4 regions of the Rhizobium sp. P28RR-XV genome follow, and region 3 is predicted to be linked to each of the others. Evidence: predicted binding sites of a transcription regulator. Region 3 holds the regulator's gene; each other region holds the start of a gene.

Region 1 (7,722 bases), on a different contig from region 3:
CCACCGGCGCCGTTCGCGCCATTCGGGCTTGGCAGGTCGAAGAGCGCGCGGTAGACGTCGGCCCAGTCCTTTGGAATGAGCCAGCTCAGGAAATCGAAGAGATGCGGCAGGCGGTCAAAGAAATGCCCGGCGTTGTTTTCGTCGGCGAAGCGCACCGAGCTGACGAAGGCGACGAACAGGATCACGAGACCGATGCCGGTGTAGAGACGGCGGCGAGCAACCATTTTGCTCCAGGCGTCGCCGATCTCCTTGGCGCTCTGCGTCGCGCTTTGCATGTTCGGGTGCGTATCGGCGATCGTCATGAAATCCTGCCCTTATGAATGGCAAAGGGGGTGAATAGCAAAAGGGCGGCCGTTGCCGGCCGCCCAATTATCGGAATGCGGATCAGCCGCCGATGGCAGCCTTACGAACGTCGATGACGGCGTTGTAGAAGTCCGGGGTAACCTTGATGTAGCCCTTGAAGTCACCGCCTTCGATGGCGTTGAAGCACTTGGCGTCGGCCGTCGGGAGCTTCATGAAGAAGTCCGCCAGCTTCGTCTGCCATTCGGTGCCGAGAGCGTTGCGAACGACGAGCGGGCCGTTCGGGATCAGCGGCGAACGCCAAACTTCGACGAGCTTGTTCGGGTCGACTGCGCCCTTGTCGACTTCCTTGCGGAACGTACCGGAGGTGAAGCCGTCCTTGAAATCGCCAACGCCCGATGAGTCGTCGACAGCAACGTCGACCTTGCCGTCATAGGCGGCGAGCAGGTTGTTCTCGTGGCCGCCGTTGAACTGGGTCGAGGCGAAGAACTTGTCGTTCGGAACGCCGGTGGTCTTCGGAATCTGCGTCAGCGGAACGAGGTAGCCCGAGGTGGAATCCGGATCGGCGTAGCCGAGCTTCTTGCCCTTGGCGTCCATGATCGTCTTGATGCCGGAGGACTTGAGAGCGAGGCCGATCGAGTAGTAGCCGGTCGAACCGTCGGTCTGCTGCGTCGTCAGGATCGGGGTAACGGCCTTCGGGTCCTTGATGGCGACGGCTGCATAGCCGGAAGCGCCGAGTTCGGCGAAGTCGAGCGTGCCGCCGAGCAGGCCCTGGATAACGCCGTTATAGTCGGCGGCCGGGAACAGCGAAACCTTCTCGAAACCGAATTCCTTCTTCAGGTGATCGGTGAGGCAGGCATAGTTGCGCAGGCGGTCGGCTTCGTTTTCGCCACCGAGAATGCCGACGCGGAATTCCTTGAGATCTGCAGCGTTGGCAGCAGCGCCGGCTGCGAGCGCGGCGAGCGCCGTAGCGGCAAAGAGTGCTTTCTTCAACATGGGTTCGTCTCCTGATTAACCGGTGTCCCCGGATGTCTTCGGTCTGGTAGAAGCAATGCGCCCTTGACGCGGGCCTTCGATCCCGGCTGTCCCTCTCAGAGACCGGCCAGTGCCAGCGGTTGCGGGCCGGCAGATTCAGTCTCCGCGGCTTGCGCGGCCGGATCGGCAATGTTGATGGAGGTCGACGTCATGGTCTCGTCGATGCCGGCGCCGTCCTTGTCGGTGCCGTAGATTTCCTTGACGGCGGCGGCCGTCAGATCAGTTGGCTTGCCGTCGAAGACGACCTTGCCGGCTGCCATGCCGATGATGCGTTCGCAATAATTGCGGGCCGTGTCCAGCGTGTGCAGGTTGGTGATGACAGTAATGCCTTCACGCTCGTTGATGTCTCGCAATGCGTCCATGACGATCTTGGCGTTCAGCGGATCGAGCGAGGCGATCGGCTCGTCGGCCAGCATCATCTTCGGCTGCTGCATCAGCGCGCGGCAGATGGCGACGCGCTGCTGCTGACCGCCGGAAAGCGTGCCGGCCATCTGCAATGCCGTCTGCTCGATGCCGAGGCGTTCCAGCGCGGCGATGGCTTCGATGCGCTCCTCGCGGGTGAAGACGGAAAGAAGGCTCATGACGGTCGATCGCTGGTTCAGGCGGCCGAGCATGACGTTGGTAAGCACGTCGAGGCGCGGAACGAGGTTGAACTGCTGGAAGATCATGGCGCAATCGCGCTGCCAGCTTCGCAGCGCGCGGCCTCTGAGCTTCGAAACTTCGACGCCGGAGAAATGGATGGAGCCGGAGCTCGGGTCGGCCAGGCGGTTGATCATGCGCAGCAAGGTCGACTTGCCGGCGCCGGACCGGCCGATGACGCCGACCATCTGTCCCTGCGGTATGTCCAAAGTCACGGAATCGACAGCGAGCTTGTTGCCAAACCGGCGCGAGACATTCCTGAGTTCGAACATAGTGCTTCCCTTTCGCGGCTGCCGGGCTGCAAAAATTTTAGCGGTACCGGTGCTAAGAATGGGCGCGTGCCCCTGTCTCGAAAGGAGTTTCGAGGGGGCTGGCGCCAATCACAAGGCAACCGATTAGTCCCGCTTCATGAAGCTCCAATGTCAGTTTTGTGTAACTGCTGTTACAATTCCCGGCGATTTTGCAAGATTAGCCGGCTGAGAGCTTTCCTTTAAGTTTAGCCGTCAAACATGCCCGTCGGCAGGCCGTCCATGCTGAGGCTGTTCTTCTCGCGCCGATATTCCTCAATGCCGTCAGGACCCTTGGCTTTGGCCCACTGGTCGAGGTTCGGTCTTTCGCCTTCATAGGAAAAAAGCGGCACGCCGAAACCGCAGGACGTCTGGACGAGATCGATGTCCTGTCGCACGATCTGCCGTGCGCCCAACGGCTCTTCGTCGGCATAGTGATCGTGCAGCAATTCCCGATATTCGTCGGAGGATCGATGGATGATCCGGCCACGACCATAGAGGCGCAGGATCATCGGCGGTCCCTCGACCGCGCAGAACATGATGGTCAGCCGACCGTCGGCCTTCATATGCGCCGAGGTCTCGTTGCCGCTGCCGGTGCGGTCGAGATAGATGGCGGTGTTCGGGGAGATAATGCGCAGACAAAGCGTTTCGCGCGGCGAAACGTTGACGCGGGAATCCGATGTTGCGGATGCGGTGAAGAAGATGTGTTGCCGCGCGATGAAATCGCGCAGCCGGTCGTCGATGCTCGAAAACCGCTTCGCCATGAAAACTCCTCTTGACCCTGAACTGGATCGTCTGAAGGCTGAATTGCGCTAGGCAGCGTAACGATCCAGAAAATCCTCCGCCGAGAGGGCGCGGAAATCTGCAAGCGCCGTTCGCAGGCGGTCGTGATCCCAATCCCACCATGAGAGCTTATCCATGCGCGCACCGACCTCGGGTGTGAAACGCTCGCGGATCAGCTTGGCCGGCACGCCGCCGACGATCGTGTAGGGAGCAACGTCCTTGGAGACGACGGCGCCTGCGCCAATGACGGCGCCATTTCCGACCGTGACACCCGGTAGGATGGTGGCGCCGTGGCCGATCCAGACATCATGGCCGATTACGACGCGATGGTCGCGCCGCCAGGTGAAGAAATCGCTCTCCATATCGGCATCCGGCCAATAGTCGGCGGCGCGATAGGTGAAGTGATGCAGCGCGGCGCGCCATGTTGGATGGTTGGTGGCGTTGATGCGTACGGCAGCGGCAATGTTGACGAACTTGCCGATGGTCGTGCACCAGACCGCGCCGTCCTGCATGATGTAGGAATAATCGCCGATCTCAACTTCGTCGATACGGCAGCGGTCGGAGACCTCGGTGTAGCGGCCGAACGTTGAATTGTTGACGCTCGCCGACGGGCTGATGAAGGGCGTCTCGCCCAATTTTCGGCTCATGCGGCGGCCTTTCTCGGCGAAAATTGCGAGACGTCGAGAATGCGGCTTCCGACGGCCTCGCGCACCTCTTCGTCGTGGAAGATGCCGAGAAGGGCAACGCCCGCCTGCTTCTTCTGCTCGATCATCTCGACGACGACGGCCCGGTTGCGGGCATCGAGCGAAGCCGTGGGCTCGTCGAGCAGCAGGATGGCGTGGTCGGTGATGAAGCCGCGGGCAATATTGACGCGCTGTTGCTCGCCGCCCGAGAAGGTGGCGGGCGGCAGCTGCCAGAGTTCCCTGGGCAGGTTCAGCTGAGCGAGTAGTTCCGCAGCCCTGTCGCGGGCATCGGCAACTGATACGCCGCGTCCAAGCAGCGGCTCGGCGACGACATCGATGGCGGCGACCCGCGGCACCGTGCGCAGGAACTGGCTGACATAGCCCATCGTCTGACGGCGGACGTCGAGCACGGTGCGTGGGTCGGCTGTGGCGAGATCGACGATCTTGTCCTTGTGGGTGACGAGGATCTGGCCGTTGTCGACGGCGTAGTTGCCGTAGATCATCTTCAGCAGGGAGCTCTTGCCGATGCCGGACGGACCGCCGAGCACGACGCATTCGCCCGCGGCGACGGAGAAGGAGACATCGGCGACGACAGGCAGGCGAATGCCGTCGCGCAGATGCATGGTGAAGCTTTTGAAGACTTCGGAAACGACGAGTGGGGTTGCCATGTTTGTTCCTCAGACCTGCAGAATCGAAGAGACCAGCAGTTGCGTATAGGGTTCGCGCGGGTCGTCGAGCACACGGTCGGTGAGACCGTGTTCGATCACCTGACCGTCCTTCATCACCATCATGCGATGGGAGAGCAGCCGGGCGACGGCGAGATCGTGCGTGACGATGATCGCTGACAGGCCGAGATCGTTGACTAGGCCGCGCACGAGGTCGAGCAGGCGGGCCTGCACGGAAACGTCGAGACCGCCGGTCGGCTCGTCCATGAAGACGAGGCGGGGGCCGGTTACCAGGTTGCGGGCGATCTGCAGGCGCTGGCGCATGCCGCCGGAAAAGGCGCGCGGCTGGTCGTCGATGCGGTCGGCGTCGATCTCGACCCGCTCCAGCCAGTCGATGGCCGTATTGCGGATGTTGCCGTAGTGGCGGTTGCCGATCGCCATCAGTCGTTCGCCGACATTGGCGCCGGCCGAAACCGTCATGCGCAGGCCGTCGGCCGGGTTCTGATGCACGAAGCCCCAGTCGGTGCGCATCAGGAAGCGGCGCTCGGCCTCGTTCATGCGGAACAGGTCGCGATAGGTCTCGTCGCGCATATGGTATTCGACGCTGCCCGTCGTCGGCAGCAGCCGCGTCGAGATGCAGTTCAGCAGCGTCGTCTTGCCGGAGCCGGATTCGCCGACGATGGCCAGTACTTCGCCGGGCCAGAGTTCGAAGGACACGTCGCGGCAGCCGATACGGCTGCCGTAGAATTTCGAGATGTCCTTGACCTTGAGAAGGGGTGAGTCGCTCATTCGGCGGCCTCCTTGCTGCCAGGCAGCCCGTCGGCTGCGAGCCCATTTGGCGCCAGCCCATTTGACGCCAGCATAGGGCCGGCATGGCCATGGGCACGACGGTCTTCGCAGAAATCGGTATCGGAGCAGACGAACATGCGGCCGCCCTTGTCGTCGAGGATCACCTCGTCGAGATAGACCTGCTCGGCGCCGCAAAGCGCGCAGGGCTTGTCGAAGCGTTGCACCTCGAACGGATGGTCCTCGAAGTCGAGGCTGACGACTTCGGTATAGGGCGGCACGGCATAGATGCGCTTCTCGCGGCCGGCGCCGAACAATTGCAGCGCGTCGGACAAGTGCATTTTCGGATTGTCGAACTTCGGCGTCGGCGAGGGGTCCATGACGTAGCGGCCGGCGACCTTGACCGGATAGGCGTAAGTCGTGGCGATGCGGCCGTTGCGGGCGATATCCTCATAGAGCTTCACATGCATGAGGCCATATTCCTCGAGCGCGTGCATCTTGCGCGTCTCGGTCTCGCGCGGCTCAAGGAAACGTAAGGGTTCCGGGATCGGTACCTGGTAGACGAGCACCTGGTTGGAGTCGAGCTTCGCCTCCGGGATGCGGTGGCGTGTCTGTATGATGGTCGCCTCTTCCGTGCGGGTGGTGACGGCAACATTGGCGACCTTCTGGAAGAAGGCGCGGATGGAGACGGCATTGGTCGTGTCGTCCGCCCCTTGGTCGATGACCTTCAGCACATCTTCCGGACCGATGATGGATGCGGTCAGCTGTACGCCGCCGGTGCCCCAGCCGTAAGGCATCGGCATTTCGCGGGAGGCGAAGGGCACCTGATAGCCGGGAATGGAGATCGCCTTCAGAATGGCGCGACGGATCATCCGCTTGGTCTGCTCGTCGAGATAGGCGAAATTGTAGGTGGCGAGTTCGGTCATTCGGCTGCCTCCGTCATGGGATCCATGCCGCTTTGGCGGGCGGCCTCGAAATCGCGGCGCATGCGCCGCACCAGGTCGAGTTCGGCCTGGAAGTCGACATAATGCGGCAGCTTCAGATGTTCGACGAAGCCCGTCGCCTGCACGTTGTCGGAGTGGGAGATCACGAACTCTTCGTCCTGAGCCGGCGCAACGATGTCTTCGCCGAGTTCCTCGGCCCGCAGTGCGCGGTCGACCAGCGACATGGCCATTGCCTTGCGCTCGCTTTGGCCGAAGACCAGGCCGTAGCCGCGGGTGAACTGCGGCGGCGCCTTGGCCGAACCCTTGAACTGGTTGACCATCTGGCACTCGGTCACCTGTATCCGGCCGAGCGAGACGGCAAAGCCGAGTTCCGGTACCTCGAATTCCACCTCCACTTCACCGATGCGGATTTCGCCGGTGAAGGGATGGTTGCGGCCGTAGCCGCGCTGGGTCGAATAGCCGAGTGCCAGCAGAAAGCCTTCGTCGCCGCGGGCGAGCGCCTGCAGGCGAAGGTCTCGGGTCATCGGGAATTCCATCGGTGCGCGCGTCAGGTCGCCGATCTCGTGATCGACAGGCATGGTGCCGTCGCCCTCGATCAGTCCTTCCTGGCTGAGGATTTCCGAAACTCGCATGACGCGGCCGTCCTCAGCAGGTCGTTGCATCGGCTCGTCCACCGCCTCGTCGGTCAGAAGGCTTGGGTCGAGCAGACGATGCGTATAGTCGAAGGTCGGGCCGAGAAGCTGGCCGCCGGGCAGGTCCTTGTAGGTCGCGGAGATACGGCGTTCGATCTTCATCGCTGAAGTGTCGAGCGGCTGGGAATAGCCGAAGCGCGGCAGCGTCGTGCGGTAGGCTCTGAGCAGGAAAATCGCTTCGATCATGTCGCCGCGCGCCTGGCGCACGGCGAGTGCGGCCAGCGTGCGGTCATAGAGCGAGGCCTCAGCCATGACACGGTCGACGGCAAGCGCGAGCTGCGCGACGATCTGTTCGATGCCGACAGCCGGCAGCGAACGGTCGCCGCGGCGACGGTCGGCCAGCAGCCGGTGGGCATTGGCGATGGCGGTTTCACCGCCCTTTACGGCAACATACATATGTCACATCTCCGTCGCGGTGATCTTGGTGGTGCGCGGCAGGCAGAGGAATTGCCGGCCCGCTGTCAGAACGAGATCGACGCCGCGCGGGAAGAGCGCGCGATTGTCGTTCCAGATGCGCAGCAGCGCATCCGGCAGCCCGATCGGAGCGATCATGGTCACATCCTTGATGCCCGGGCCGGAAAGCGCCAGCGCCTTGCCGCCTTCGAGGTTTTCGATCTCAAGCACGATGGTCGTCGAACGATCGGGATATTCCTGGGTACCGATGCCGAACTGGCTGAAGGAGGAAAGCGCCATGCCGGCTTCGACAAAGGCAAAATGCGCCTCCAGCCGTTCCGAGATGACGGGCGCGCCCGTGTGGAAGGAGAGCCATTCCGGCAGGCTCGATCTTGCAAGGCTGGTGGAAAGCCAGACCGGCGTGTCATGGTCGCAAAGTGTGAGTCCGATTGCGCCAGCGGCGATACCGAGCGGCGCCGGCGGCGCGATGTCGGCCGTGACGGTTTGCAGTGTTC
Region 2 (7,722 bases), on a different contig from region 3:
AAGAACATGATGACCGGCGGCACGGCGACGACGATGGTGCCGGCGGAGATCAGGTTCCAGGCGGACACCCACTCGCCGCGCAGATTAGCAAGTCCAGCCGTGACCGGCTTCACCGTATCGCTGATGGTCAGCACCACGGCCCAGAAGTAATCGTTCCAGACGAAGGTGAAGATCAGGATCGCAAGCGCTGCCAGCGCCGGGCGCACCAGGGGCACGACGACGTGAACCAGCGTCTGGAAGGGTGTCGCGCCCTCCGCTCTCGCTGCCTGAAACAGCTCATCCGGCAAGGCGGCGATGAAGTTGCGCATGAACAGCGTCGCAAAGCCCGTCTGGAAGGCAATGTGAAAGATGATCAGCGCCACGGGCGTGTCGTAGAGGCCGATACGCACCATCAGGTCGCGCACCGGGATCATCATGATCTGATAGGGCAGGAAATTGCCGCCGACGAACAGGGCAAACACCAGCATGTTGCCGCGAAAGCGATAACGCGCCAGCACGAAGCCGGCAAGCGTGCTCAGGATCAGCACACCGACGACGGCCGGCAGGGTGATCATCAGGCTGTTGAGGAAATAGCGCGCCATCGGCGTCTGGGTGAAGACGGACGTGTAGTTCTCCACCAGCCCGAACTGTGTCGGCCAGCCCCAGAGATTGCCGCCCATGACATCCTGCGTCGAGCGGAACGACGTCAGGATGATGGCAAACAGCGGGCAGAGCCAGAGGATCAGGATGGCGAGTACGGCAATGAAATAGAAGCGACGCCGCCAGATGGCATCTTCGGCAATTGGGCGCGGATACATCAGGCCCCTCTTTCTTCGATACGAATGATGCGCGTGAGGTACCAGACGATGAATACCGCCATGATCACGAACAGAACCGAGGCGATCGCGGCACCGTAGCCGAAGCGATAGGAAAAGATCGATTGCTCAAACATCTGGTAGGCAAGCACTTCGGATGAGCCGAAAGGACCGCCTTGCGTCATCACTGAGACCATGTCGAACGAGCGCAGCGCACCGACGACGGTGACCGCGATCGCGATGAAGGTCACCTGCGTCAGCTGCGGCAGGACGATATGGCGCAGCATGTTCAAGCCCCTCGCCCCGTCGACACGGCCGGCGCCGATCAATTCCTCGCTGAGATTGTTCAATCCAGCGAGGTAGAGCACCATGCAGAAGGCGATCTGCGGCCAGAGCGCTGCGATCACGATCGCAAAGGTGACGAAATGCTCGTCCGACAGGACCGCGGGGGCGGTCGCGCCGAAAAAGCCGAAGACCAGAGCCAGCAAACCGAGTTGCGGCGTATAGACCCAGGTGAAGACGACACCGACGGCGACCGAGGCCAGCACCAGCGGAATGAAGAAGAGCGACTTCATGAGCCGCATGCCGCGAATCTTCTGGTTGACCAGCAGGGCAATCGCCAATCCGAGCGGCGGCGCTGCCATGAACATGACGAGCCAGATGATGTTGTTCTTCAACGAGACATAGAATTGCGGGTCGTTGAACAGCTCGACATAATTGCCGAAGCCGATCCAGGTCATCGGGCTAAAGCCATCCCATTCGTGCAGGCTGATCCAGAGGCTTTCTATCGCCGACCACAGGATCACGACCGAAAAGAGAATGGCCGCAGGCAATATCAACAAAGTCGGGGTGAGCCACCAGCGATGGCGGCGCCAAATTCTCATCATCTTATCCTCGTTCGGTATGGGCAGGCGGAGCAGTGGCTCCGCCTGCCGGTCGCTGGGAGGAAGGTCAGATCTTGTAGATACGCTTGCGCGTACCTTCGAGCCGCTTCAGGATCGCATCGCGCCGCTCGGGCTTCGCCATGAACTCCTGGAAGCCGACGAGGCCGGCCTGGGCCATGTCGGGATCGCTGTCGCGGTCGTAATATTGCGAGGTGCCCTGCACTGTCTTCAGCGCTTCGACGGCAGCGTTGACGAGCGGATCCTTGCCGGGCGGCAGATCGTTGCGGGGCGGCACGTTGCCGCCAGGTTCCAGATACGGGCCGAGGTTTTCCGGCCGATAGAAATAGGCGAGGAATTCGCGCGCACCCTGCTTGTTCTTGGCATTGGCCGGGATATGCACCGAGTTCAGCGAAAACTCCTCGAAACGGCCGATCTTCGCATCGATCATCGGGAAAGGAGCAAATGCGAGTTGATCGAGCTCCTCCTTCGGGAAAGTGGAGCGGACGAAGGCGCCGAGATTCATCATGCCAGCCTTCTTTTGCGACAGAAGCGCACCCGCCTCCTGCCAACCGAAGGATGTGTTGTTCGGCGTGAAGAAATCCTGCTTGATCAGGGTTTCCCACATGTCGAACACCGGCTTCAGCGCCGGATCGAGATAGCTCATCTCGCCGTTCATCAGCGCCATATGCTTGTCGAGGCCGTTTATGCGCAGGTTCATCTGATCGAACCACCCGGCTGCCGGCCACAATTCCTTGGTGCCCATCGCGATCGGCGTGAGGTTGGCGCTCTTGCATTTGGCGCCGTAGGCGAGGAAATCGTCCCACTTTGCCGGCACGGCGGTGCCGAGCTGGGCGAAGACGTCCTTGCGATAGAACATGCCCCAGAGCGTGCCGCCCGTCGGCAGACCGTATTGCTTGCCGTCGACCGTGACCGAACCGGCCGCCGCGCCAAGGACATCCTTGTATTTCTCTTTTTCGAAGAGATCGGAGATGTCGTCGAACAGGCCGCGCTTGACGAAGGCGCGCATGCGGTTTCCCGAGAACCAGAAGCAGATATCGGGCGCACCGGCGACCAGATAGTTGCGGATCGCGGTCTTGTGCGCCTCATGATCCATATTGTTGATCACGACCTTGACGCCGGCCTGCTTGCCGAAATCGTCGGCCATCTTGCGCAGGATCGCCAGTGCATCGGCGTTGTTCTCGTCGGAAATAATGTTGATGTCCTGCGCCTGCGCAATGGCGGGCATGGGAAAACCGGTGAGCGCTGCGGCGGAAACCGCCCCTGCCCCCTTCAAAAAATTGCGCCGGCTTGCCGGCCTTCCAAGCAAATTGAAAGTCATTTGGACTCCTCCCGTTGTGGTATCTATCTCGTCCTTAGCCAGCGAACCGGACGGAATGCGCGGCGGACGCCCCTCTTGCCCCCTACGCAACGGTCGCAACAAACCTGCCGCCGCAATGCATTTGCACCGCCCGGAACCCTCGGTTCGAGAAACCTTGTCCTATTGCTGACTTCTTCGTGCTTGCGCACCTGCCGGATGTTGATCGACGAGTGAAGTTATGCATAAGTCTGAAACGGACGCAATAATTAATTTACAAAATTAAGAAAGAGACATCGTGAAGCTGAAAGGCGATCAGAGCACTTCGCGAGCCCTCAACCGGCGGCTCATCCTGAACCTTCTGCGACAAGAAGGGCCGAAAAGCCGCGCCGAAATCGCAACGATCACCGGCCTCAGTCCAGCGGCCGTCACCTTCGTCATTGCCGACCTGATCGAGGAAGGGCATGTCGCCGAAGGCAAGGCCGTGGCCGGGCTTTCGGGCCGGCGCCCCATACCCGTCGAGATCAACTACACCAACGGGTTGGCGATCGGCTTCAAGCTGATGGTCGGTTCCGTCGAATGCGTCGTCACCGACCTTGCAACCAACCCGCTTGCCTCCTGCCGCCTGTCCCTTGACGACAACGAGCCGGAAAACGTTGCAACGACGCTGGCTGAAGCCGTGCCCCAGCTCGTCAAGGCCGCGGGGCGTCCTCACGCACGACTGGCAGGCATTGGTGTTTCCATGCCTGGCGTCATCGACAACGGCCAGGCCGTCTGCGTGCGCAGTTTTCGCTTCAAGTGGAACAATGTGCCTTTTGCATCGATGGTCGCGCAAAAGGTCAAGGTACCGGTCTGGCTCGAGGATGATACCAATGCCTATGCCATCGCCCAACAGCTCTTTGGCCCGGGAAGGCATCATCGCAATATGGCCGTGCTTGCGATCGGCGTCGGCATCAGCTGCGCGGTCATCGTCGATGGAAAACTCTACCGCGGCGCCCATGGCGCGGCCGGCAAATTCGGTCATACCTTGCATGAGGAGAATGGCCGGCTTTGCGAATGCGGCAAGCGTGGCTGCCTGATGGCCTATTATTCCGAACCGGCCATGCTCCGCACATGGCGCGAGGCGACCGGTCGAGATAGTAGCCACAACCTCTCCGACATGCTGGAATCAGCAAAAGCAGGAGATGCCAAGGTCCTTGATATCCTGCGTGACGCCGGCGCCGGGATCGGCAAGGCTCTCGCCAACCTCGTCAACATCACCGACCCTGAGGTCATCGTCATCGGAGGCGAGGCCGTTTCGTTCGGCGATGCTCTTTTCGGCCCGCTGGAAGCCAGCATGGCGGCTCGCACCTTTTTCGCCTCGCCGTCTCTCCTGCCCGATTGGGAAGACAATTCCTGGGCACGCGGCGCGGCCGCCCTCGTCACCCAGAAATTTTTCGACTTCGAGACAGCGGACGGAACAACCGGAATGAGCGAACCGGCCACGTCGACCTACCTCGCCTGATCGGTCCCCCTCAAGGGTGTTCGAACCTGACTTCGGTAGATCGAGATCGTCGTTGAGACCAAAATCATCGCGGCTGTGGCTGCGGAATATCCATTTGCGCCGAGACGGGTACAATCAGACGACACGACTGGCAGAAATGCCATTCTGTCCGAGTGTTTCGGACATTCGATATCTTGTCACATCCATGTCATGAAATACGTCGACACCTCGTGCCAGATCAAAAGCGGGTACCCAGATGGATTATTTCAGACGTTTCAACTTCCTGTTCGCAACGCCAACCTTTGACAACGAGGATCTGGAGGGTGCCCGCTACAACCAGATCGTCGAGGAGATCGAACGCTCCGGCTTTGAAGTGGTGCGCGCGCGCAATCTCGAAGATGCGGAGATCGCCGTGCAGACGGACGCCGCCATCGGCTGCATGCTGGTCGACTGGGGCAAGAAGGGGCTCGAGGGCAAGACGGCTTCCCTCATCAACCTGATGCGCCGGCGCGGCCTCGAATTTCCGATCATCCTGCTCATCCGCCGCAAGCGCTTCGAGGATGTGCCGGTAGAGGTCCTCGATTTTATCGACGGCTATGTCTTCCTGTCCGAAGAAACACCTGCCTTCATCGCCAAGAGCCTCATCAGCCGGCTCAAGCAATATGCCGAGACGTTGAAGACGCCGTTTTTTGGTGCGCTGGTCGATTATGCCGAGGAAGGCAACCACCTCTGGACCTGTCCCGGACACAATGGCGGCATCTTCTACAGCCGCAGCCCCATCGGCCGTGTCTTCATGGAGCATCTCGGCGAAGCGGTGTTTCGCGACGACCTCGACAATTCCGTGCTCGACCTCGGCGACCTTCTGACCCATGAGGGGCCTGCGCTTGCCGCTCAAAAGGAAGCAGCCAAGATCTTCGGCGCCGAGAAGACCTATTTCGTGCTGAACGGCACCTCCACCTCCAACAAGGTCGCTCTGTCGGCCCTCGTCACCGACGGCGATCTCGTGCTGTTCGACCGCAACAACCATAAGGCTGCCCATCATGGCGCTCTGATGATCTCGGGCGGCATTCCGGTCTATCTGCCGACCAGACGCAACCTCTATGGGCTGATCGGCCCCATGGATTTTGCAGAAATGGACGAGGAGGCCCTGCGCGAGCGCATCCGCACCCATCCATTGGTGAAAGACCCCGAGGCCTATAAGAAGCCGCGGCCGTTCCGCGTCGCGGTCGTGGAGCAGTGCACCTATGACGGCACGATCCACAATGCCGAGATGATCCTCAAGCGCATTGGCCATTTGTGCGATTACATCCTCTTCGACGAGGCCTGGGCGGGCTTCATGAAGTTTCATCCGCTCTATGCCGGGCGTTTTGCCATGGGCCTTTCCGACCTTGGCCCGGACGCGCCTGGTATCATCGCCACGCAATCGACCCATAAGCAGCTTGCCAGCTTCTCGCAGGCCTCGCAGATCCACATGAAGGACCGGCATATCACCGGCCAGAAGCGCCGCGTGGAGCACCGTCGCTTCAACGAAAGCTTCATGCAGCACGCCTCGACCTCACCCTTCTATCCGCTGTTTGCCTCGCTCGACGTCGGCGCGCAGATGATGAAGGGCCGCTCTGGTGAAGTGCTTTGGGATGATACGATCCGTCTCGGCATCGAACTGCGCAAGAAAATCCGCGCCGTGCGCCGCGAATTCGAGGAGAAGGAGCATCGTCCCGAGCGCCGCTGGTTCTTCGAGCCCTTCGTGCCGGACCGGGTGGCGATCCCGGATGTGTCCAGCCCCGGCGCCGTCCACAATGTGCCTTGGGAGAGTGTCGCCACCGACCAGCTCGCCACCAATCCCGCCTTCTGGCACCTGACGCCCGACGCGACATGGCACGGCTTTTCCGCAATGGAGCCGGGCTTTGCCATGACCGATCCGAACAAGCTGACCCTTCTGACCCCCGGCTTCGACCGGGCGAGCGGACAATACACCGAGCACGGCATACCGGCGCCCGTGGTTGCGCAATATCTGCGCGAAAACCGCATCGTGGCGGAAAAGAACGACCTCAATTCGCTGCTGTTCCTCCTCACCCCCGGTGTGGAGGCCAGCAAGGCCGGCACCTTGATCAGCGGTCTTGTCGCCTTCAAGAAACTCCATGACGAAAATGCTTTGCTGGAGGAGGCAATTCCGGAATTCTATCGACGCCGCCCGAGCCGCTATGCCGGCGTGCGGCTGCGCGATCTCTGCGCGGAAATGCACAATTTCTTCCGCCAGGCCGATGTCAGCGCGCTGCAGACGAAGCAGTTTTCCGCCGACCACCTGCCGCCGATTGCCATGTCGCCGCATGATGCCGCGCGCTGCCTGGTGCGCAACGATGTGGACTATCTGCCGATCGACGCCATTGCCGGCCGTATCGCAACGACGCCGTTCGTCGTCTATCCTCCCGGGATCGCGACCATCGTGCCCGGCGAGCGCCTGACGGAGCAGGCAAAGCCGATGATCGACTATCTCAAGATGTTCGAGACCTGCTTCAACACCTTCCCTGGCTTCGAGGTGGAGATCCAGGGTCTCTACCGCGAGATCGACGCATCCGGCAAAATCCGGCTCTATACCTACGTCGTCGCGGAATAGGCTGGAAAATTCGGATTGGTCATGAAACAGGATAAAGCAATCGTCGTTCGCCCGTCTCGGGAGAGCGACGTCGATGCCATGTTGGCAATCTATCGCCGCCATATTCACCGTGGCGTCGAGGCTGGGGTGGACGATAGCGACACGCCGCAACCGGACGATCTGCGCGAACGGCGCAAGAATTTGAAGGATCGCCGCTTCCCGCATGTCGTTGCGATCGACGGCGAGAAGGTCGTGGGCTATGCCTATGTGGTGCTGTTCCGCAAGCGCCCGGCCTATCGCTACACCGTCAAGCACTCGATCTATGTGCATCACGACCATATCGGCCAGGGCGTCGGGAGCCTGCTCATGCGCGGGCTGATCGACGCCTGTGCCGCGGCCGGCTTCCGGCAGATGATCGGCTATATCGACGCAGACAACGTCGCTTCGCTCGCACTGCACGAACGCTTCGGCTTCGCCCGTGTCGGCCTATTGCCGGCGGTTGCCTATCGCTACGGCCGTTGGGCTGACACGGTCATGGTCCAGCGCTCACTCGCCTCGGGCTCGACCACCCCACCGCCACCGCCGGCCCTCTCCACCCGCTGAAACCAATGGGATGATGCCCGTAAGCGTTGGCACAAGCCATTCTTGTGAGA
Region 3 (7,722 bases):
TGAACAACGCGTCTTTGCCGGCCTGTGCCATCAAAGCCTTATTGACCTGATAGGGCTGGAAGACGTTGTGACCGCGGGCCCGGTGTTCCTGATTCATGGAAACCCAGGTATCGGTTACCACGCAATCGACACCGGCGACCGCACGGTCGGCATCATGCGAGAGCATGATTTCGGCGCCCTGGTTGCGGGCCCAGTTCAGATAGTGATCCTTCGGCTCGGAACCAAGGGGTACCGCCATATTCATGCGATAGCCGAAACGGGCGGCACCTTCGATCAGCGAATGCAGCACGTTGTTGCCGTCGCCCGTCCAGGCCAGCGTCTTGCCCTTGATCGGGCCGCGATGCTCTTCGAAGGTCATGATGTCGGCCATGATCTGGCACGGATGCGTGTCGTCGGTCAGCGCATTGATGACCGGTACAGTCGCATGTTCGGCGAGTTCCAGCAGGCGCGAGTGATCGGTCGTGCGGATCATGATCGCATCGACATAGCGCGACAGCACCTTCGCCGTGTCGCCGATCGTCTCGGCGCGGCCGAGCTGCATTTCGGTGCCGGAGAGGAACAGCGTCTCGCCACCTAGCTGGCGCATACCGACATCGAAGGAAACGCGGGTTCGGGTGGACGGCTTCTCGAAGATCATCGCCAGCATCTTGCCGTCCAGCGGCTTATCGGCCGTGCCAGCCTTCAATGCCTGCTTTCGCACGATCGCATCGTCGATGATATCGCGCAAATCGGCAGCCGGAACGGCAGAGAGGTCGAGAAAGTGTTTCGGAGAAGCCATGTCCTTACCTGTACTCCAGAAAAAACCCGCGTGGGGCACGCATAAGCCCTTAAATCGGCACCGATTTAAGGAAAGCTTATGCGATCCCTAAATGTTACTGCATCCTTTGCGCGTCGCCTCGACGCGCGGCGCAGTAATCGCCCCGGCTGCGGGCGTTGAACTCAAGCCGATTTCTTGACGCGGGCTGCGCGTGCGCGCTCGGCGGCGCGCTCAAGGCGAGCCAGACCTTCGCGTGCTTCGTCGGCGGTGACGACCAGCGGCGGCAGGAGACGGATGACGTTGTCGCCGGCCGGGACGCCAAGCAGGTGCTCGGCGCGGATCGCCTGCAGCAGCTCCGCCTGCGGAATGGCCGCCTTGACGCCGAGCATCAGGCCTTCGCCGCGAACATCCTCGATGATATCGGGAAAACGGTCCTTCAGCGAGGCGAGACCCTGGCGGAAGACCAGCGCGATATCGCGGACATGCTGCAGGAAACCTTCAGCGAGCACGATATCGAGCACGGCATTGCCGACCGCCATGGCAAGCGGATTGCCGCCATAGGTCGAGCCATGCGTACCCGCCTTCATGCCCGAGGCGGCTTCCGCCGTCGCAAGACAGGCACCGAGCGGGAAGCCGCCACCGATACCCTTGGCAACGGCCATGATGTCAGGCTTGATCCCGGCCCATTCATGGGCGAAGAGCTTGCCCGTGCGGCCGACGCCGCATTGCACTTCATCAAGAACCAGCAGCAGGCCGTGCTCGTCGCAGATCTCGCGCAGGCCGCGCAGGAATTCGTTGGTCGCGGGACGAATACCGCCCTCGCCCTGCACCGGCTCGATCAGGATCGCGGCCGTCGCATCGGTGATGGCGGCGCGAACGGCATCGAGATCGCCGAACGGCACCTGATCGAAACCCGGCGCCTTCGGGCCGAAGCCTTCGATGTATTTCTCCTGGCCGCCGGCGGCGATCGTCGCGATGGTACGCCCGTGGAAGGCGCCTTCGAAGGTGATGATGTGGAACTTTTCAGGATGCCCCTTGGCGAATTGATAGCGCCGCGCCGTCTTGATGGCGCATTCCAGCGCCTCTGCACCCGAATTGGTGAAGAAGACCTTGTCGGCGAAGGTAACGTCCGTCAGCCGCTTCGACAGCTTTTCCTGCCCGGGCACTTCATAGAGGTTGGACAGGTGCCAGACCTTGTCGGCCTGCGCCTTCAGCTCGGCGACCAGATGAGGATGGGCATGACCGAGCGAATTGACTGCCACGCCGGCTGCGAAATCGAGGTAGCGCTCGCCGTTTTCGGTAACCAGCCAGACGCCCTCGCCTCGCTCGAACCGCAGCGGAGCACGCAGATAGGTATCGTAAAGCGGCGCGGTCTCTGCCATGGCATATCTCCTCGATCACAACCCTAAGGACCAATCGCTTCCACTTGATGAAACGGGTCCGAAAAAATCAAAAGCCGCCTTGCGGCGGCCTGGCCACTATTGATGTTTTGCACCGCGATGTCAACAAAACTGGCGTTTAGCAGGTGCGAGAAAGCGCTGTCGGCCAAAAGGGATGCGTTCGGCACTGCCTATTGCAGAAATGCCACGCCGGGGCAGCAAGTTGGGGAAAACCTCGAAATCGATTCCTCAAGATTCCCGCGACTCTTGTCACGGAGTCAGCCTCACACTAGGTTAAAAATCAATTGCTAGACTGCATGCGGCGGAACTAGTCACCACAATTTTAGAGCGTTTCGCGCCTCGATCCCATGCGAGGCAATGGTGAGGGATTCTGCCATCGGAAACGCGACAGCGGAGACAGGGCATGAATTGGACAGACGAACGCGTCGAGAAGCTGAAAAAGCTATGGTCCGAAGGGTTGAGCGCCAGCCAGATTGCGGCGCAGCTTGGCGGCGTGAGCCGTAATGCCGTCATCGGCAAGGTGCATCGCCTGAACCTTCCTGGCCGAGCGAAGGCGGGCGGCACGGCGGCTGCGGCACGCACGCCGAAGCGCAGCAGCGCGGCACCGCGCGCGCCGAATTACGCGTCTCGTGTCGCAACCCGCACGGTTACCCGCCAGCAGGGCGCAACCATGCTCAAGGAAGAGGTCGAGATCGATGCCGTCAACGAGATCCGGTATCGTCCGGCTGCCAACGTCGTCGTTCCGATCTCCCGGCGTCTCGGCCTGACCGAGCTTACGGAACGCACCTGCAAGTGGCCCGTCGGCGACCCGCTGAAGGACGATTTCCACTTCTGCGGCAACGAGAGCCCGGATGCATCGCCCTATTGCGGCTACCACCAGCGCCTGGCCTACCAGCCGGTGCATGAGCGGCGCCGGCCGGCTCAACCGCGCGGCTGATATGTCCCCAAAGCTGAGATAAAAGAAACGGGCCATTGAGGCCCGTTTTCTATTTCCGCCGCTATGTCGATGCCTGACCGGGTATCGCCGCTCAGGCTTCCATGGAGTAGCCCGCGCCGCGAACGGTACGGATGACATCCTGCATATTGGAGAAGTTGAGCGCCTTGCGCAGGCGACCGACATGCACGTCGACGGTGCGTTCGTCGACATAGATATCATGCCCCCATACGCCGTCCAGCAGCTGCGAGCGCGAGAAGACGCGGCCCGGCGAGGACATCAGGAATTCCAGCAGGCGGAACTCCGTCGGCCCCAACCGCACTTCGCGGCTTTTGCGATGAACGCGATGGGTTTCGCGGTCCAGCTCGATATCCCCGCAACGCAGCACCGTGGAGAGAACCTCCGGACGGGCACGCCGCAGCATCGCCTTGACACGGGCCATCAGCTCCGGCGTCGAGAACGGCTTGACGACGTAATCGTCCGCGCCGGTGGAAAGCCCGCGCACGCGCTCGCTCTCCTCCCCTCGGGCCGTCAGCATGATGATCGGCAGGCGCTCCGTCTCCGGCCGCATACGCAGCCGGCGGCAGAGTTCGATGCCGGACACGCCGGGGAGCATCCAGTCGAGGATCAGGAGATCGGGAATGCGCTCCTGGAGACGCAGCTCGGCCTCATCGCCTCTGAGGATCGTGTCGACCTCGAAGCCTTCGGCCTCGAGATTGTAGCGCAGCAGAACGCTTAGCGCTTCCTCGTCTTCTACAACAGCAACTCTCGGAACCATGCGCCTTTGGTCTCCCTTTTCGCTTCCAGATTATTCCGTCACCGCGCCGACGGTATTGGCGGTATCATCCTTCGGGCGCTCGCCTTCTGGCTGGGCGCCGGTCGCCATGTAATAGATCGTCTCGGCGATGTTGGTGGCATGGTCGCCGATGCGCTCGATGTTCTTGGCGCAGAAGAGAAGATGCGTGCAGGTGGTGATGTTGCGCGGATCTTCCATCATGTAGGTCAGCATCTCGCGGAAGAGCGAGGTGTACATGGCGTCGATTTCCTCGTCGCGCTCGCGGATCGACACAGCCTTGTCGGGCGAACGGGTGGCATAAACGTCCAGAACTTCCTTCAGCTGGCTGAGCGCCAGTTCGGAGAGATGCTCGATGCCGCGGGCGAGACGGCGCGGAACGCCGCCCTGAACGGCGATGACACGCTTTGCGGTGTTCTTGCCGAGGTCGCCGACGCGCTCCAGATCGGAAGCGATGCGGATCGAGCCCATGATCTCGCGCAGGTCGGCAGCCATAGGCTGGCGACGGGCGATGGTGACGATGGCCTTGTCGCCGACTTCGCGCTCGGCATGATCGAGGATGACGTCGTCGGAGATGACCTTCTGCGCAAGAGCAGTGTCGCTTTGGACCAGTGCGCGGACGCTGTCGCTGACCATCTGCTCGGCCAGGCCGCCCATTTCCGCAATGCGGCGCGTCAGGAACTTCAGGTCTTCGTCGTAAGCAGAGAGAATGTGAGTGGAGACCATTTTTCTATCCTCAAGGTGAACTGTGTGAAAGGGTCCGAGCGCCTGATATCATCAACCAAAACGGCCCATGATGTAATCCTGCGTGCGGTAATCGTCGGGATTGGTGAACATTTTATCGGTATCGTTCTCCTCAACCAGATGGCCGAGATGGAACATTGCGGTGCGCTGCGAAACGCGGGCTGCCTGCTGCATGGAATGCGTCACGATGACGATCGTGAAGTTTTCCCGCAGCTCGTGAATGAGATCCTCGACCTTTGCCGTTGCGATCGGATCGAGCGCCGAGCACGGCTCGTCCATGAGGATGACTTCCGGACTGACGGCAACGGCGCGTGCGATGCACAGGCGCTGCTGCTGACCGCCCGAAAGGCTCGTGCCGGCATCGTGGAGCCTGTCCTTGACCTCGCCCCACAGGCCCGCCTTCTGCAGGCTGGTCTCGACGATATGGTCGAGATCGGCCTTGGAACGGTGCAGGCCATGGATGCGCGGCCCGTAGGCGACGTTTTCATAGATCGACTTGGGAAACGGGTTGGGCTTCTGGAAGACCATGCCGACGCGCGCGCGCAATTCCACGACATCGATGCTGTTGTCGTAGACATCCTGATCGTCGAGCGTGATCTTGCCCGTCACCCGGCACGTCTCGATCGTGTCGTTCATGCGATTGAGGCAGCGCAGGAAGGTGGACTTGCCGCAGCCGGAAGGGCCGATGAGCGCCGTCACCGTATTGGCGCGGATCTTCAGGTTGACGTCGAAGAGCGCGCGCTTGTCCCCATAGAAGACCGAAACGTCCTGGCCGATCATCTTATAAGGGATCGTAGTCATCTTCTTGGCCAAGGCTCTTTCGCTTGCGGCTTCGCTCATCATGTTCATTCCCCGGCCCTCCCTACCAGCGCCGCTCGAAGCGGCGACGCAGCAGGATGGCGCCGATGTTCATCGCGACGAGGAAGAAGAGCAGGACGATAATGGCGCCGGACGTTCTTTCGACGAAGGCGCGCTCGGCCTCGCTCGCCCACATGTAGATCTGCACCGGCAGCGCCGTCGAAGGATCGAGAGGCGATGTCGGATAATTGGCGACGAAGGCGACCATGCCGATCAAGAGCAGCGGCGCCGTCTCCCCGAGCGCATGGGCAAGCCCGAGGATAGTGCCCGTCAGGATGCCTGGCATGGCGAGCGGCAGGACATGATGGAAGACCACCTGCATGCGCGATGCGCCGAGGCCAAGCGCGGCGCTGCGGATCGACGGCGGCACGGCGCGTAGCGCCGAACGCGTGGCGATAATGATCATCGGCAGCGTCATCAGGCTCAGCACCAGCCCGCCGACGAGCGAGGCCGAGCGCGGCAGCCCCATCATGTTGATGAAGACCGAGAGGCCCAGCAAGCCGTAGACGATGGAAGGCACGGCGGCGAGATTGTTGATATTGACTTCGATCAGATCCGTCAGCCGGTTCTTCGGCGCGAATTCCTCCAGATAGATCGAGGCGGCGACGCCGACCGGCAGAGCGAGCACGAGTACGGTCAGCATCAGATAGAGCGAGCCGATCAGCGCAACGCCGAGACCGGCGGCTTCCGGGCGGCTGGAATTGCCCGACACGAAGAGACCGGTATTGAACGCCTTGTACAGGGCTCCGCTTTCGCTGAGCTGCTTCATCCAGGCGACCTGCCGGTCGGACACCTTACGGTCCTTCTCGTCGACGGTCAGATCGATCTGCCCCTTGTTGGCGGAATCGATATTGGCACTGGCAAGAAAAGTAACGTTCTGCGTTATCCCTACGATCGAGGGGTTCGCGACGACCTTGTCGCGCAACGCGATCCTGGCACCCTCAGACACCATCGCCGTCGCCTCGCGGACGAGTGCACGATTGGCGGGATCGATATCCAAGGCTTTGACCAGCGCGTCACGCACCAGAACCGGATAATTGGCCGATATCAGCACCTTCGGATCGGTGGTCCGCTTGGCCGTGGGGTCGATCACCTTCTCGGTGAATTCGATCGGCAGGGTGATCGATGTCTGAACAAAGGCGGTGTAGCCGGTGCGCACCACGGTCGACACCAAGATGGCAAGGAAGACGAGGCCGAAGATAACGGCCGTGACGCCATAGGCGCGGAAGCGACGCTCGGCGGCATAGCGCCGCTTGATGCCGATATCACGCCGTGCCGGAGCGCCCGGCGTGAGCCCGCGCGGCATATTCGGCACGGGGGAGGATACGATGCCGCTCATTCGTATTGCTCCCTGTAGCGGCGGACGATGTAGAGAGCATAGACATTGAGGCACAGCGTCAGGCAGAACAGGGTAATGCCGAGCGCAAAGGCAACGAGCGTCTGCGGTGAAGTGAACTCCAGGTCGCCGGTCAGCTGATTGACGATCTTCACGGTCACGGTGGTCATGGGCTCGAAGGGATCGATCTGCATACGCGCGGCAACGCCGGCAGCCAGCACCACGATCATCGTTTCACCGATCGCGCGCGAGGCGGTCATCAACAGGGCGCCGACGATGCCCGGAAGCGCTGCCGGCAGCAGAACGCGCTTGACCGTTTCCGAGCGGGTGGCGCCGAGACCGAGCGAGCCGTCTCGGAGCGACCGCGGCACGGCCATGATGATATCGTCCGACAGCGAGGAGACGTAAGGGATGAGCATGACGCCCATGACGAAGCCCGCCGTCATCACGCTCTGAGCCTCGATGAAGCTTCCGTAACGTCCCGTCAACAGACCATCGATCTCGGCCGAAATGTCCCTGAGGAAGGGACCGACGGTGACGAGGGCGAAGAAACCGTAGACGATCGTCGGAATGCCGGCCAGAACCTCCAGCATCGGTTTGGCGATGGACCGAACGCGCGCCGAGGCATATTCGGCCATGTAGATCGCGGCGAACAGGCCGATGGGCACGGCGAAGAGCATCGCGACGAAGCCGATATAGATCGTGCCCGCCAGCAGCGGGATCAGACCGAAGGTGCCCGACGTCAGCGAGCCGGCGCCGGCGAAGCGCGGATCCCACACCGTTCCGAAAAAGAACTCCCTGGCAGGCACCATGCTGAAGAAACGCGCCGCTTCCGAAAGCATCGAAACGACGATCCCGACCGTCGTCAGCACGGCAATGGAGGATGCGACGATCAGCGCG
Region 4 (7,722 bases), on a different contig from region 3:
GCGATCTGAGCGGAAATGGTGGTGGACGGTGAGATGATCGACGATTGCAGGCGGCTCACCGAGCCTACGACGAAGGTGACGGCCATGGTTTCGCCAAGCGCGCGGCCGAGGCCGAGCATGATACCGCCGACGAGGCCGCGACGCGTATAGGGGATCAGGATGTGACGGGCCACTTCCCATGTGGTCATGCCCATGCCGTAAGCGGATTCACGCAACATCGGCGGCACGGTGCTGAACACGTCGCGGGAGATCGCGGTGATGAACGGCAGGATCATGACGGCGAGCACGAGGCTTGCCGTCAACAGGCCGACGCCCGGCGCCGGCGGCTGGAACAGCAGGCCGATCAACGGCACCTGGCCGATCGTCATGATAAGGAAGGGCAGGATATAGGTCTGCATCAGCGGCACGAGAATGAACAGACCGACGATGCCGTAAATAATAGAGGGAACGCCGGCCAGAAGCTCGATGGCGGTACTGATCGGCCGCCGCAGGCTGCCGGGGCAAAGTTCCGTGAGGAAGATGGCGATGCCGATGCCCAAGGGAATGGCAATCAGCATGGCGATGAACGAGCTCACCAGCGTGCCGACCACGGCAGGAATAGCACCATAGATATCGGCGGGAGCACTCCATTTCGTGCCCCAGAGGAACGAAAACCCGAAAGTCTGGAAGGTGGGCAAGGCATCAATGACAAGAACCGCAAGGATTGCCAGCAGCAGAAGCACGACGAGAGTGGCCGAGCCAAGCGTCATAAAATAGAAAATCCGATCCTGTGTCCGGAATTTTCTGGTCATGGCGGTGGTATCCACAGCCTGGAAGCCAGCCGTCTGGGTCGCGTCAGCCATCGATTTCCCCTTGTCCTGTCACGAAAGGCGGACAGGGCCATACCCTGTCCGCCGCAACTTTTCATTCAGCACAAATTACTTCGTACCAAAGTCCTTCTTCCAGGACTTCTCGACAACCTCGGCAACATTTTCCGGGATCGCGAGATACGACAGAGCGGTCGCGTCCTTCTGACCGTGCTCATAGGACCACTTGAAGAACTTCAGCGCTTCTTCGTTCTTAGCAGCATCGGCAGGCTTCTTGTAGAGCAGAACCCAGGTCGAAGCTGCAATCGGCCAGCTCTTTTCGCCCGGCTGATTGGTGATGATCAGGTTGAAGTTCTTGGCATTGGCCCAATCGGCGTTGGAAGCTGCAGCCTTGAACGTCTCGAGGCTCGGCTCGATAACCTTGCCTGCGGCGTTCTTCATCTTCGCGAAACCGATGTGGTTGGCGACGACGTAGGAATATTCAACGTAGGAGATCGAACCAGCCGTCTGGTTGACGGTGGTGGAAACGCCTTCGGAACCCTTGGCACCGAAGCCGACCGGCCATTCAACTGCCGTGTTCGAACCAACCTTTTCCTTCCACTCCGGCGAAACCTTCGCCAGGTAATCGGTGAAGTTGAAGGTCGTGCCCGAGCTGTCGGCGCGATAAACGACGGAGATGGGCGTGGAAGGCAGCTTCACGTCGGCGTTCAGCGCCTTGATGGCAGCGTCGTCCCACTTGGTGATCTTGCCGAGGAAGATGTCGGACAGAGTCTTGCCGTCGAGAACGAGTTCGCCCGGCTTTACGCCTTCGATGTTATAGGAAACGACGATGCCGCCGGAGATCATCGGGAACTGGGCAATGCCGTTCTTCTCGAGGTCAGCGTCGCTCATCGGCTTGTCCGAAGCGCCGAATACGATGGTCTTGTCGAGGAGCTGCTTGATGCCGGCGCCCGAACCGACCGACTGATAGTTGACGACATTGTTCGTCGCAGCCTTGTAGCCTTCGGCCCACTTGGACAGAACCGGCGCAATGAAGCTCGAGCCGGCGCCCGTAATGTCGGCAGCCGAGGCCGAAGCAGCCATGGCGGCAACCAGGCCGGCGGTCAGGCAAAGGGAACGGATTTTCAGGTTAAGCATAATAGACTCACTTCCTCAAGTGAATGAAAGGATGGCGAGCAGAAGATCGGCACGAGGTACCCATGCTAAATGACCCCCCAATCTCCTGGCGACAGTGATGGCTCTAATGCCGCATTGTTTCAGTTTGATGACAGTTTAATGAAGCGGCAGTGACACAACCTGTGGCAATCATCGCGGTCATTGCGGAACCGCATGGAACGGGCCGCTCCGGGCAGCAGGCGAACGCGAACTTCATGTTTTGATTCAACAACGTCGTCAGAGACGGATCACATAGTCCTTGCGAGTCGTTTCAATGACTTCCCAGGTACCCTTGAAGCCCGGCTTTAAGATGAGGCGGTCGCCTGCGCGCAGATGAAAGACCTCACCGTCGTCGGCTGTCACAATGGAATAGCCGGAGAGGATGTGGAAGTACTCCCATTCGTCATAGACGATCCTCCATTTGCCCGGTGTCGCTTCCCAGACACCGGCATAAAGGCCGCCATCGGCCTCGTCGAGGTTCCAGGTTTGGAAAATCGGGGCTCCCGAAATGAGACGATCCGCTGCGGGCGCGCCTGCCTCGGGCTCGACGCCATCGACATTCAGTTGCAGATAGGTTGCCACTTAAGTCCCCCGTCGAACGCGCTTCGCCAACGAAAAAAAATCCGCGACCACTCTTTGGCGATCGCGGACCGAGACAAGCATGAAATGCGCTGCTATCAAAGAGGCCGATGAGCTTTTTCGGCTTCCTGCCGGTCCGGCCTTCAGACGTTTGCCAGGGCCTGCTCCAGGTCGGCAATGATGTCCTTCACATCTTCGATGCCGATGGACAGGCGCACGACATCCGGACCGGCGCCGGCCGCGACCTTCTGCTCGTCTGTCAGCTGCTTATGCGTCGTCGAGGCGGGATGAATGACGAGCGAACGCGTGTCGCCGATATTGGCGAGATGCGAGAAGAGTTCCAGCCCCTCCACCAGCCCCTTGCCCGCTTCGTATCCGCCCTTCAGGCCGAAGGTGAAGACGGAGCCGGCTCCCTTTGGCGAATAGCGCTGCTGCAGGACATGGTTCGGATCATCCTCCACACCGGCATAATTGACCCAGGCTACCTTCTCTTGGCCCTTTAGCCAGCGCGCGACGGCAAGCGCATTATCGGAGTGGCGCTGCATGCGCAGCGGCAACGTCTCGATCCCCGTGAGAATCAGAAAGGCGTTGAACGGCGAGATCGCCGGACCGAGATCGCGCAGACCGAGGACGCGGCAGGCGATCGCGAAAGCGAAATTGCCGAAGGTCGCATGCAGCACGATGCCGTTATATTCCGGCCGCGGCGAGGACAGCATGGGATAATTGCCCGAGGCGGACCAATCGAACGTACCGCCATCGACGATGATGCCGCCCATGGAATTGCCATGGCCGCCGAGGAATTTCGTCAGCGAATGCACGACGATATCGGCGCCATGCTCCAGCGGCCGGATGAGATAGGGGCTTGCCATGGTGTTGTCGACGATCAGCGGCAGGCCATGCTTGTGGGCAATGGCCGCGATCGCGGCAATGTCGACGAAGGTGCCGCCCGGATTGGCAAGGCTTTCGATGAAGACGGCGCGGGTGCGCCCGTCGATCTGCGCCTCGAAGGTGGCGGGATCCGCGGGATCGGCCCAGCGAACGCGCCAGTCGAAATTCTTGAAGGATTGGCCGAACTGATTGACCGAACCGCCGTAAAGCCGCTTGGCGGCGACGAAATTGTCGCCCGGCTGCATGATGGCGTGGAAGACCAGCAACTGCGCCGCGTGACCCGAGGCAACCGCAAGGGCTGCCGTTCCGCCTTCGAGAGCCGCCACCCGCTCTTCGAGCACCGCCTGCGTCGGGTTCATGATCCGGGTATAGATATTGCCGAATTGCTGCAATCCGAACAGAGCAGCCGCGTGATCCGCATCCTGAAAGACAAAGGATGTCGTCTGGTAGATCGGCGTCGCGCGGGCGCCGGTCGTCGGATCCGGCTGCGCGCCCGCATGGATTGCCAGCGTGTCAAAGCCAGGATTGTTCGTCGGCATGATCTTCCCTCCCACCAAAGCCTATTCTGATGGGACGATCATAGCGGCGGGGATATGAAAGTTAACCGCGAACTTTGCCGTGCTTTCCGGCTCGCGGAAAAAACTTGCCATATTTCAGTGAGTTCGCGCGATAATCGGCCGAATGGCGGCAGCCGCCCTTGCCCGATCAGGCGACCAGACGCGGGTATTCGATGGCCGGGCAACGGTCCATCACGACCCTGAGGCCCGCCGCCTCGGCTCTTGCCGCCGCCGCGTCGTCGCGCACGCCGAGCTGTCCCCAGATGACCGGAGGCCGGGGGTCGATCATGATGGCTTCCTCGACCACGGACCGGAGATATTCGGGCGCCCGGAAAACGTCGACCATATCGACGGGCTCCGGAATGTCGGCCAGATGCGCATAGACCCATTGCCCGAGGATTTCCTTGCCTGCCTGCCCGGGATTGACCGGGATGACGCGATAGCCCCTGTTCAAAAGATAGGCCATCACGCCGTTGCTTGGGCGCGCAGGATTGGGCGAAGCGCCGACAAGCGCAATGGTCCTAACGGACAGAAGGATATCGGCAATGTAGGAATCGTCATAATTGTCGTGGTTCATCACGAAGCCTCCCACTTCGATCACACTTGCGTTTTCTCGCAAATATGGAAACCGCAGCGACCATATCCGCGTATATACTGTATTATAACAACTTTAGGGAGGATTGCTCCGATGAAAAAAATCGTGCTGCTGGGCCTGGCAATTGCTTCCGTCGCCACCCCGGCTCTCGCCATTTCTCGATATAATTCCATGTCCATGACCTGCGCCGAAGCGCGAGCCGTCATCAACCGCGAGCGTGCGGTCATTATGCGCTATCCGGCCAGAAGGACACCCAACATGACGCTTTATGATCGTTATGTCTCAAACGCCGACTCATGCGATGTCGGCTACTATGCCTATCAGGATTACCTTCCTACCAAGGACCGAGCCTCCTGCCCTGTCTTTACATGCCGTCCGAGCACCGACCTCGATGACGACGAGTTGATTTTCCGACGTTGATCGCAGCCTCATGGCTGGTTATCGAAGACGATTGAGGCCGCTCGATACGACTACTGATTGTCCGAGGCATGGCATGCTATCGACATCGCGGCCTTGCGCGTCCTGTCATGCGCTTCCATTTGAGGCCGTTTTCAAAGCGCTTGCATGGATTTCGCCTATACCACGAAGTTGCGTTCTCTGGAAATGCAATCTTTGTTCTCTATTTATTCGCATATAAATTAGAAATGACTTATGGATTGAGGTCTGAAATGAGAACCGATTGTGAACATGAAAAATATGATATTTCATAAATTTTCCACAGAATAACTTGCACGATCGCGCGGAGATATACCCGGAAATTCGTCTTCTTTACGGCTCTATACTTGGGGCACCGGAGAGTTTTTCCATACTTCGCCCTGCATTCAGGGCGATTTCAGATTGAAATATTTTTCCCTATTTGCAGAATTATCCACTATATTCGGCGATCTGATCGACGGTATGTGAGGCTTTTGGCCGCGATTTTCTGCCGCACGGCTCCCTCAAGCTTTCCGCCAGCGGAGCGCGCTGTCGTTTTTAAGTAAGTGATGTCTAATGCTACTCCCGCGTTCACAGGACATGCGATATTTGTTCGCGCTTCATACCCCAATAAATTAGCTATTTATAATGCGCAAAAGCAGGATTTGGAACATAGAAAGAACCCATTCCAAATGCCGACTGCGCGTATTTCGCCAAATGAGGCAAGTCTCCATGACAGAGTATATTTCGTTGCTTTTTGATGTATTGCGGATCATATGAAAGCCTGACTCCCACAAAATGCCAAGCATCCGGGCCTGATCCGCCATTTCTTGAGGTTTTCCGTGTCTTTCGACGTTATCGCGCTCGTCCTTTTTGGCGCCTTGCTGCATGCGACGTGGAATGCGATCATCAAGGCCGGAACCGATAAATCGCTCGATGCGGCGCTGGTCTCGGCCGGAGGCGCGGTTGCGGCCCTGCCCTTGCTGCCGTTCCTTCCATTGCCGGCCGCTCCCGCTTGGCCGTTCATCGGCGCTTCCGCTATCCTCCAATTTGCCTATTTCCAGCTTGTCGCCGCCGCCTATCGCGCTGGGGACATCGGGCTCGTCTATCCGCTGATGCGCGGCGTGGCGCCGCTCATCATTGTCTCGACAAGCAGCTTCATCCTCAAGGAGACGCTCTCGGGCGGCGCGCTGATCGGTACGATGACGATCTGCGCCGGCATATTGACGCTGGCCTTCGAGGCACGAAAGGGTGGACGGAGGGCCATCATTCTTGCGCTTGCCAATGCCGTCGTCATCGCGACCTATACCTATGTCGACGGTATCGGCGCACGGATTTCAGGCAATTCGGTCTCATATACGCTGTGGATGGCGCTTCTGCCGCCGGTCCTTCTGTTTATCTGGGCGATCTCGCAACGCGGCATCGGGCCGGTCGCCGCCCATATCCGTTATAACTGGTGGCGCGGTCTTATCGGCGGCGGCGGCTCGATCGCCTCGTATGGACTGGCATTGTGGGCGATGACGAAGGCGCCGGTGGCAATGGTTGCCGCCCTGCGCGAGTCGTCGATCCTCTTTGCGCTGGTCATATCCGTCGTCGTCTTGAAGGAGCGATCCAGCGTCTGGCGCTATATTGCCGGCGCAATTATCGCCGCCGGAGTGCTGGTTTTGCGGCTGGGTTGACGGCAAAATGTGTGGTTTTATTATACCACATAAGTAAACTATTGATTTTTATCGCTATTTTTTTAAGGCATCCAATTCTGCAATATTGACCCTCGCGATTAATCACTCTATAAGCCGCCACAGATCGCAGCCTCACCGGGCTGCTTTCTTTTTGGCACGCATCCATGCGCGTCAAACCAAGCAACAAGAAACGCCCATACGCCTTCGGGCCAAGGGTTCCAAAAGAGAGTATGCAACATGGCAACCTTCTCCCAGAAGCCTGCAGAGGTGGAGAAGAAGTGGGTTCTCATCGACGCCGAAGGGCTGGTCGTTGGCCGTCTCGCTTCTATCATCGCAATGCGTCTGCGCGGCAAGCATAAGGCTACCTTCACGCCGCACGTCGACGACGGCGACAACGTCATCGTCATCAATGCCGATAAGGTCGTCTTCACCGGCAAGAAGTATGAAGACAAAGTTTACTACTGGCACACCGGTTACGCCGGCGGCATCAAGGAGCGCACGGCTCGCCAGATCATCGAAGGCCGCTTCCCGGAGCGCGTCGTTGAAAAGGCCGTCGAGCGCATGGTTCCCCGCGGCCCGCTCGGCCGTCGCCAGATGAAGAACCTGCGTGTCTACGCCGGCTCGAACCATCCCCACGAAGCCCAGCAGCCCGCCGTCCTCGACGTCGCCAAGCTGAACAAGAAGAACGTAAGGAGCGCCTGATAATGGCTGACCTCTCCTCCCTGAAGGATCTCGGCACGTCTGAAGCAGTTGCTGCTCCGGTTCACGTCCGCAAGGTCGACTCGTTCGGCCGCTCCTACGCGACCGGCAAGCGCAAGGACGCCGTCGCCCGCGTATGGCTCAAGGCCGGCTCCGGCAAGATCATCGTCAACGGCAAGGACTACACGGCTTACTTCGCCCGTCCGGTTCTGCAGATGATCCTGCGTCAGCCGATCGTCGCTGCTGCCCGTGACGGCCAGTTCGACATCATCGCAACCGTTGCCGGCGGCGGCCTTTCCGGCCAGGCCGGTGCCGTTCGCCACGGCCTGTCCAAGGCGCTGACCTACTTC

Evidence for each region. Region 3 encodes PhoB, which activates phosphate uptake and scavenging genes when phosphate is short. Its sites were predicted from a motif close to TGTCATNNANCTGTCAT; they were not measured.
Region 1: phnC (phosphonate ABC transporter ATP-binding protein) is a predicted target of PhoB. The motif match lies at 2,383-2,399, and genes of this name have one in related genera.
Region 2: HGP12_RS15355 (Orn/Lys/Arg decarboxylase N-terminal domain-containing protein) is a predicted target of PhoB. The motif match lies at 4,672-4,688, and genes of this name have one in related genera.
Region 4: pstS (phosphate ABC transporter substrate-binding protein PstS) is a predicted target of PhoB. The motif match lies at 2,060-2,076, and genes of this name have one in related genera.

What each region holds. Positions count from the first base shown of each region.
Region 1 covers NZ_JABAIG010000022.1:44,873-52,594, forward strand. Annotated here, with positions in the region: gene phnE (phosphonate ABC transporter, permease protein PhnE) at 1-302, opposite strand, end outside; gene phnD (phosphonate ABC transporter substrate-binding protein) at 385-1,296, opposite strand; gene phnC (phosphonate ABC transporter ATP-binding protein) at 1,392-2,246, opposite strand; gene HGP12_RS31185 (pyridoxamine 5'-phosphate oxidase family protein) at 2,471-3,025, opposite strand; gene HGP12_RS31190 (DapH/DapD/GlmU-related protein) at 3,074-3,691, opposite strand; gene phnL (phosphonate C-P lyase system protein PhnL) at 3,688-4,395, opposite strand; gene phnK (phosphonate C-P lyase system protein PhnK) at 4,405-5,181, opposite strand; gene HGP12_RS31205 (alpha-D-ribose 1-methylphosphonate 5-phosphate C-P-lyase PhnJ) at 5,178-6,104, opposite strand; gene HGP12_RS31210 (carbon-phosphorus lyase complex subunit PhnI) at 6,101-7,210, opposite strand; gene phnH (phosphonate C-P lyase system protein PhnH) at 7,214-7,722, opposite strand, start outside.
Region 2 covers NZ_JABAIG010000006.1:331,570-339,291, forward strand. Annotated here, with positions in the region: gene HGP12_RS15335 (carbohydrate ABC transporter permease) at 1-797, opposite strand, end outside; gene HGP12_RS15340 (carbohydrate ABC transporter permease) at 797-1,681, opposite strand; gene HGP12_RS15345 (ABC transporter substrate-binding protein) at 1,746-3,017, opposite strand; gene HGP12_RS15350 (ROK family transcriptional regulator) at 3,292-4,497, shown strand; gene HGP12_RS15355 (Orn/Lys/Arg decarboxylase N-terminal domain-containing protein) at 4,733-7,090, shown strand; gene HGP12_RS15360 (GNAT family N-acetyltransferase) at 7,112-7,672, shown strand.
Region 3 covers NZ_JABAIG010000011.1:6,118-13,839, forward strand. Annotated here, with positions in the region: gene argF (ornithine carbamoyltransferase) at 1-778, opposite strand, end outside; gene HGP12_RS22915 (aspartate aminotransferase family protein) at 940-2,139, opposite strand; gene HGP12_RS22920 (GcrA family cell cycle regulator) at 2,561-3,094, shown strand; gene phoB (phosphate regulon transcriptional regulator PhoB) at 3,186-3,869, opposite strand; gene phoU (phosphate signaling complex protein PhoU) at 3,900-4,610, opposite strand; gene pstB (phosphate ABC transporter ATP-binding protein PstB) at 4,662-5,477, opposite strand; gene pstA (phosphate ABC transporter permease PstA) at 5,491-6,825, opposite strand; gene pstC (phosphate ABC transporter permease subunit PstC) at 6,822-7,722, opposite strand, start outside.
Region 4 covers NZ_JABAIG010000021.1:48,904-56,625, forward strand. Annotated here, with positions in the region: gene pstC (phosphate ABC transporter permease subunit PstC) at 1-842, opposite strand, end outside; gene pstS (phosphate ABC transporter substrate-binding protein PstS) at 918-1,943, opposite strand; gene HGP12_RS30760 (cupin domain-containing protein) at 2,199-2,543, opposite strand; gene HGP12_RS30765 (O-acetylhomoserine aminocarboxypropyltransferase) at 2,684-3,967, opposite strand; gene HGP12_RS30770 (CoA-binding protein) at 4,134-4,562, opposite strand; gene HGP12_RS30775 (hypothetical protein) at 4,674-5,000, shown strand; gene HGP12_RS30780 (EamA family transporter) at 5,837-6,673, shown strand; gene rplM (50S ribosomal protein L13) at 6,911-7,375, shown strand; gene rpsI (30S ribosomal protein S9) at 7,378-7,722, shown strand, end outside.